DNA from 3 places in the Nocardioides nitrophenolicus genome. Region 1 is predicted to be linked to each of the others. Evidence: predicted binding sites of a transcription regulator. Region 1 holds the regulator's gene; each other region holds the start of a gene.
What was found. The regulator LexA, encoded in region 1, represses DNA repair genes until DNA is damaged. The targets are predictions, from matches to a motif close to TCGAACANNTGTTCGA.

Region 1 (2,262 bases):
ACCTCGTCCTCGGCCCAGGTGGCCGTGGCCTCGAGCAGCCAGGTGTCCTCGTTGACGTCGTAGGCGAACTGCACCGCGTGGAAGTACTCGTGGGCCGCGGTCACCTGGAGATTGCCGATCGGGCCGGGGACCGGGCCGAACTCGGCGTAGTCGTTGTCGAGGACGCAGTACGCCGCCGCCGTCACGTGGCCGGCGACCCGCTGGTCGGTCGTGCAGTAGCCGTAGAGGCCGCGCTTGCCGAGGTCGGCGAGGTAGACGTCGAAGACGTTGGCGCCGTTGCCGGTGCCGCCGGCGGCCTGGCCCACGGCCCCGTCGCCGACGGGAGTGCGGTAGCCCGCGGCGACGTAGCGGCTCGCGACGTTCGTCATGACGGACCGGACCTGCTGCGCCCAGGCCTGGGAGGAGGCGTCGGACGAGCTCGCGACGTAGTGGACGCAGATGTTGCCGCCGCACTCGGGGGTCGCCTCGGGCGCGGTGTAGCAGGGGAGCCCGGAGCCGTTGGTGCACTCGATGCCACCCGAGCCCGGCGGCGGCCGGTAGCCGGTGCCGGGGCGGGCGAGCAGCCGGGCGGCGTCGTCCTGCAGACCGGCCGGCAGGTCGTCGCGGGTCAGCGCGAGGTCGCGCAGCGCCATGGTCAGGTCGGCACCGGTCTCGGGGGTGCCCGTCGGCGCCGTCTCCACGATGTCCTGCACCGTCGCGAGCGCCTGCTCGGCGGTCTCCTGGGCGGTGTCGTCGACGTCGACGGGCACGGCGACGCCGGCAGGGGGCGCGGGGACGGTGTCGTCGGCCTGCGCCGCGGCGCCCAGGAAGGGCACGGCGAGCAGGGCCGCGAGCAGAGCGCTGAGCAGGAGGGGGAGGGGCAGCCCGATGAAGGGGAAGTGGCTGCGACGAGGCATCAGGACCGGCCTAGGGTAGGGCGACAGGACATGGCTGACCCTATGTCACCGGCCGGTCGGGCAAACCTCACACCCGCCGGAGCACCGCCGTCACCTTGCCGAGGATGGTCGCGTTCGTGCCGTCGATCGGCTCGAACGCCGGGTTGTGGGGGAGCAGCCAGACCTGACCTGCCTTGCGCTGGAAGGTCTTGACCGTCGCCTCGCCGTCGATCATCGCGGCGACGATCTCGCCGTTCTCGGCCGTGGGCTGCTGGCGGATGACGACGTAGTCGCCGTCGCAGATCGCGGCCTCGATCATCGACTCGCCGCTGACCTCGAGCAGGAACAGCTGGCCGTCGCCGACGAGCTGGCGCGGAAGCGGGAAGACGTCCTCGACCCGCTCCTCGGCGAGGATCGGGCCACCGGCCGCGATCCGGCCGACGACGGGGACGTTGGCGGGCGCCGGCGCGGCGTCGCCGATCCCGGTCTCGTCGTACGTCGTCTCCTCGGCGGCGCCCATCGCTCGGCGCGCCGCCATCACCTCGGGCAGGAACACCTCGAGCGCGCGGGGCCGGTTGGGGTCGCGCTTGAGGTAGCCCTTCTCCTCGAGGGTGCGCAGCTGGTGGGCGACGCTGGAGGTGCTGGTGAGCCCGACCGCCTGGCCGATCTCGCGCATGCTGGGCGGGTAGCCCCGCTTCTCGATGCTGTCCTTGATGTGGGCCAGGACCCGCTGCTGGCGCGGGGTCAGCCCGGTCGCGTCGGCGGGGCCGTCGGGCAGCTCGGTGACGCTGCTGGCCGGCCCGCCGTCCTTGCGCTCAGTGCCCTTGCGCTCAGCCATGGATCGCCCTCCAGATCGGATCGGGTGGTGTGGCCCGGATCGACCGGGCCCGTGTGACGACGCTAACCGAACCCACCCGCCGGTTTCAAACACCTGTTCGAACCGCGTGTCGCGACACGCCGGTCGAACGAACTTTCGAACGGTGCTGGAAATCTTCGAACACCTGATCTAATCTCGTACACATGTTCGATCGAACGCCTGATCGAACACCTTCCGTCGGACCCCCTGGATACAACCTCCCTGGTTGCAGACAGCCCCGTCCCTTCCCCCGGAGGTCATCACCATGAGCACCCTCACCGTCGCACCCCGTGTCACCCAGGTCCGCCGCTCGGCGACCGCCGCCCGCCCCGTCGCCGCTCGCCCCGCTCCGCGGGGCCAGGTCCGGCTGACCCGGCGCGGCCGTGCGGTCGTGTTCCTGCTGGCCCTGGTCGCCGTCACCCTGGCCGCGGTCTGGCTCGCCGCCGGCTCCGCCGCCACCCGCGACGGCGGCGGCGCGCCGCAGGTCCAGCTGGTGACGGTCGGTCCGGGCGACACGCTGTGGGACATCGC
Region 2 (2,262 bases), 260 kb from region 1:
GCTCGGCGCTCAACACCGCGGTGAGCGTCGGCGTCGCGCTGGCCATCGTGAACGCCGTCATCGCCGTGATCATCCAGATCGCCCGCCTGGTCTACGCCTCGGCCCGCGACCGCTCCTGGCCCGGCCCGGTCGACGACGTGCTCGGCCGGATCCATCCGCGCTTCCGCTCGCCCGTCAACGCCACCCTCCTGGTCGGCGCACTCTCCGCGCTCACCGCCGCCTTCATCCCGCTGACCTGGCTGATCACGGCCACCGGCGCCTCCGTCGCCCTCGTCTACCTCGTCGTCGGCGCCTGCGCCCTGCGGCTGCGGCGCGCCGGCCGCGCGATGTCGCGTGGCTACCGGATGCCGCTGTGGCCGCTCCCTCCGGTGCTGCTCGTCGCCGGGATGCTGTACGTCTGCGCCGAGGTCGGGCGGGACGCGCCCTCGCAGCTGGTCATCGGCCTGGTCACGGTCGGGATCGGGGTGGCGTACTACTTCGGGTTCATCCACCCGCGACGTGGCGACCGGTGGACGCTGCCGGACCCGGTGGTGGAGGCTGAGGGCGAGGGGGCTTCCTGACGAGCATGCGATGGCTGGGCGCCCGGACTGTTCGTTCGCAGGCTATCGGTCGTCACTGATCACGGCGACTCCACGTCGTCGAAGCGCACCTCGACCTCGTGGTGATCGGCCGGGTCGTTGTCGGCAATCAACACGAATTGACCTCTATCGCAGGAGTGGACGGCAGCGTGGCCCGCGGCGTCTAGCTGAAGCAAGCGAAGAACCCGCCGCACGACTTGACTCGAACATATGTTCGAGTAGGATGAGCGCATGACTTCTCTCGGGGCGCTCGACACGGCAACCGCCGTGGCGCAGCGTGCCGCGGATCTGGCCGGTGCCGACTGGGAGGTCCTCGACGGCCCCGAGACGGTGGCTGGCGTGGAGGCGATCGCCGCGTCCCGGTCGTTCCTCGACGCCGCCCTGTTGCGTGGGGTCGCTCGACTCGAAGCCACGGATGCGGTGCAAGACCTGGGTTGGGCCTCGGTCAAGGACTACCTGACCCATGTCACGGGCGGGCACAAGGGGGCCGGGGGTGGGCTGGTCCGCGCGGTCGAGCAGCTGCGCGACCTGCCCGAGGTCCAGGCCGCCCTCGAGACCGGGCGGGTCACCCTGCCCCAGGCGCGGGCGATCGCCTCGAAGGTGCACACGTTGCCCCGGGTGTCGGAGTTCCGGACCGCGGTGGCCGGGGCGATGCTCGGGCTGGTCGACACCCGTGGTCATGACGCCACTGATCTGCAGAACGCTTTCGGTGACGTGGTCCGTGAGCTCGACCCGGACGCAGCACTGGTGAACGCGGACAAGGAGAAGGCCAAGGCCGAGCGCGGTGCCCACAACGCCCGGCACCTCTCCTTCGCCGAGGACGGCCACGGCGGCGTCCGCCTCAAGGGCTACGGCACCCTCGAGGACGCCGAGAGGATCAAGGCCACCCTCCACCCCTCTCCGCCCCGGCCACCACCGAACCCGGCGCCTGTGGCGGCGTCACCCGTCGACCCGGCCAGCCCATGTTCGACGACGACGGGGTCGCGACCGGTGCCGCCTGTCTGACGCCGGGTTGCAGTCACGACGGGCGTGACCCCCGCGATGCGGGTGCCCGACTGTGGGACGCCCTCGTCGACGCGTGTGACCGGCTCACCGCGACCGACGAGCTGCCCCGTGACCACGGCACCAAGCCACGCGTGGTCGTGCTGATCGACCAGGAATCGCTCAAGCAGAAGGTCATCGACGCCGGCCTGGCCCGCAACGGGCACACCCCGACCGGCGCCCGGTTCTCCGCGACCGCCGTGCGCCGGATGGCCTGTGATGCCGAGATCATCCCCGGCGTCCTGGGGGCCCAGGGCCAGGTCCTCGATGTGGGCCGTGCCCAACGACTCGTCACCGCCGCGATCTGGATCGCCCTGGTCATCCGCGACCGGCACTGCGCGTTCCCCGGCTGCACCCGCATGCCCCTGGCCTGCGATGCCCACCACGTCGTCCACTGGGCCGACGGCGGCGCGACCAGCCTCGACAACCTCGTCATGCTGTGTCGCCACCACCACGTCCTGATCCACCAGACCCCCTGGGTCGTCCACATCGACCACGACACCGGTCAACCCGTCTGGACCCCACCCCCACGCAACACCCTCGACAACCTCCGCAAGGCCGGGGCCGCCTACGCACCAGCACGACCACGCGCCGCCTGATCACGTGTCGACGCGCGGCGCGCCAGCGCGAACTCGCGTGTTCT
Region 3 (2,262 bases), 2.4 Mb from region 1:
CCACAGCGCGGCCAGGTCGATGGTGACCAGCACCGTCGTCGCGTCCCCACCATGCTCGGGCAACCGCGCCGGATCGAGCCGCTCCAACAACGCCGCGAACGCATCCGCGTAGGCACGATGCCGCGGCAGCCGCTCAACACCGCGCCCAACACCAGGGCCGTCACCAGGGTCTTCACGGCCGGTCCGGCGCGGTGAGGTGAACGCCTGCAGGTAGTGCTCCAGCCGCTGGGTCACCGGCGTGGGCAACACTCCCGCGACCCGGGTCCGGCCATCACCCAGATCATGGAACCGCAACGACGCCGTCTCCCGCGCCCGACGCTCCTCATCCTCCAACCGGCGCCCCTCCTCGGCCTCCACCACCTCCGGCGCCACCACCTCCAGGATCCGGCGCCCCAGCCGCTTCAGCTCCCGCGGCGGATGATGCGCGGCATAGCCCACCAACGTCGCCTCCGCCCGCGTAGCCAGCTCCGGACCCAGACCCGCCGGCAGCTCCTCGACCGCCCGGGCGATCACCCGCGCCTGCGCCGCCGACACCGTCCCCTCACGCATCCCGGCCGCCACCACCGCACGCTGCTCCAGCGCCCGAGCGAGATGGACCTCGGCACGCGCGGCCCGCGGATCCGTCCGCGTGGCATGAGCCCACCACGCCGCCACATCCCGAGCACCGCGCTCGACCGCCACATCACCAGCGACCGCCAGCACCCGCGCCTCGAGCTCGGCCAACTGCGCCCGCGCCCCGGCCAGATCGACCAGCACCCGCTCCTTCTCCGCCACCGACAGATACGCCGGCTGCGCGTCAGCGACCTCCGCCAACGCCTCCCGAACCCGGGCAGCGCACACCACCAACGGATGGGACGGGGCAAGAACAGCAGTGGACATCAACACTCCCGAGCAGGCGCGACAACACGGTCTCGCCCTGCACGGAGGAACCCCTCGGGCTCAGCGGTCGTGACGCACCACACAGGTGCGCGCCCTGTCCGGCAACGCTCGGCCTCAGGTCCCCGGAACCACTCGAAGCATCCCGCCGTACGGCCTGACGCCACCCTACCACAGACTCGAACACCTGTTCTAGTCCACGACGAACGGGCATCGCAGATCACGCGAGGTCGAAGCCCTCATCGAGCCGCCAGCACCGTCACGTGGTTCGCGACGGCCAGCCCGCCCATGTTGTGCACCGCGCCGAGCCGGGCGCCGTCGATCTGCACGCCGGGGAAGGTCCCGGTGAGCTGCATGGCGACCGACACGTGCTGCGAGACCCCGGTCGCCCCGACCGGGTGGCCCTTGGACTTGAGGCCGCCCGAGGGGTTCACGGGCAGCACTCCCCCTGGCAGCACCAGGCCGTCGGCCAGGGCGCGGTGCCCGGAGCCGCGCGGGGCCAGGCCGAGCACCTCGTACATCTGCAGCTCCGCGATCGTGAAGCAGTCGTGCAGCTCCACCAGGTCGAGGTCCGTCGTGGCGACGCCGGCGTCGCCGAGCGCGCGATGCCAGGCGAGCTCGGTCGCGGCGAACGCGAGCGGGTCGCGCCGCGCCCGCGGCAGGTGGTCGCTCGCGAACGCCCAGCCCGCGACCCGGACCGCGTCGTGCCGCGTCGACGTGGGCTCGAGGCCGAGCACGAGGGCGGCGGCGCCGTCCGACACCGGCGAGCAGTCCGTACGACGCAGCGGCGCGGCCACGACCGGGTTGCGGTCCGAGGTGGTCGAGCAGAACTCCTCACCGAGATCCTTGCGCAGGTGGGCGAACGGGTTGGCCGCACCGAGCCGGTGGCTCTTGGCCGCGATCGCGCCGAGGGTGTCGGCGACCGGCCCGTAGCGGCGCTCGTACTCCAGCGCCACCTCGGCGAACAGCCCGGCGAAGCCGGTGCTCGACTCGCCGCCGGCCAGGTCGTAGTCGGCGCCCAGCAGCGCGGAACCCACCGTGGAAGCCGGGATCCCGGTCATCTTCTCGACGCCGACCACCAGCACCCGCCGGGCCCGACCGGCCAGCAGGTGGGCGAGACCGGTGTGCACCGCGGCGGACCCGGAGGCGCAGGCGTTCTCGGTCCGCAGCGCCGGTACGCCGAACAGCCCGTCGTCGATCTGCAGCGCCAGCGCCGAGGGGAAGCCGAGCGGGTGCATGCCCGAGTTGAAGTGCCCGAGCACGACGAGGTCGATCTCGCCCGGCGCGACGCCGGCGTCGTCGAGCGCGGCCCGGCCCGCGTCGACGACGAGCGACTCCAGCGTGGCGTCGGGCTGCTTGCCGAAGGCCGTGTGGCTCCAGCCGAGG

Region 2: the regulator LexA is predicted to act here: its motif matches at 781-796, upstream of JOD66_RS05115 (DUF222 domain-containing protein).
Region 3: the regulator LexA is predicted to act here: its motif matches at 1,056-1,071, upstream of JOD66_RS17990 (HNH endonuclease signature motif containing protein).

What each region holds. Positions count from the first base shown of each region.
Region 1 is NZ_JAFBBY010000001.1:1,309,817-1,312,078, reverse strand. Features, by position in the region: gene JOD66_RS06445 (MXAN_6640 family putative metalloprotease) at 1-896, opposite strand, end outside; gene lexA (transcriptional repressor LexA) at 964-1,713, opposite strand; gene JOD66_RS06435 (LysM peptidoglycan-binding domain-containing protein) at 1,997-2,262, shown strand, end outside.
Region 2 is NZ_JAFBBY010000001.1:1,049,454-1,051,715, reverse strand. Features, by position in the region: gene JOD66_RS05120 (APC family permease) at 1-560, shown strand, start outside; gene JOD66_RS05115 (DUF222 domain-containing protein) at 810-1,583, shown strand; gene JOD66_RS28930 (HNH endonuclease signature motif containing protein) at 1,541-2,218, shown strand.
Region 3 is NZ_JAFBBY010000001.1:3,690,081-3,692,342, reverse strand. Features, by position in the region: gene JOD66_RS17990 (HNH endonuclease signature motif containing protein) at 1-879, opposite strand, end outside; gene JOD66_RS17985 (thiolase domain-containing protein) at 1,116-2,262, opposite strand, start outside.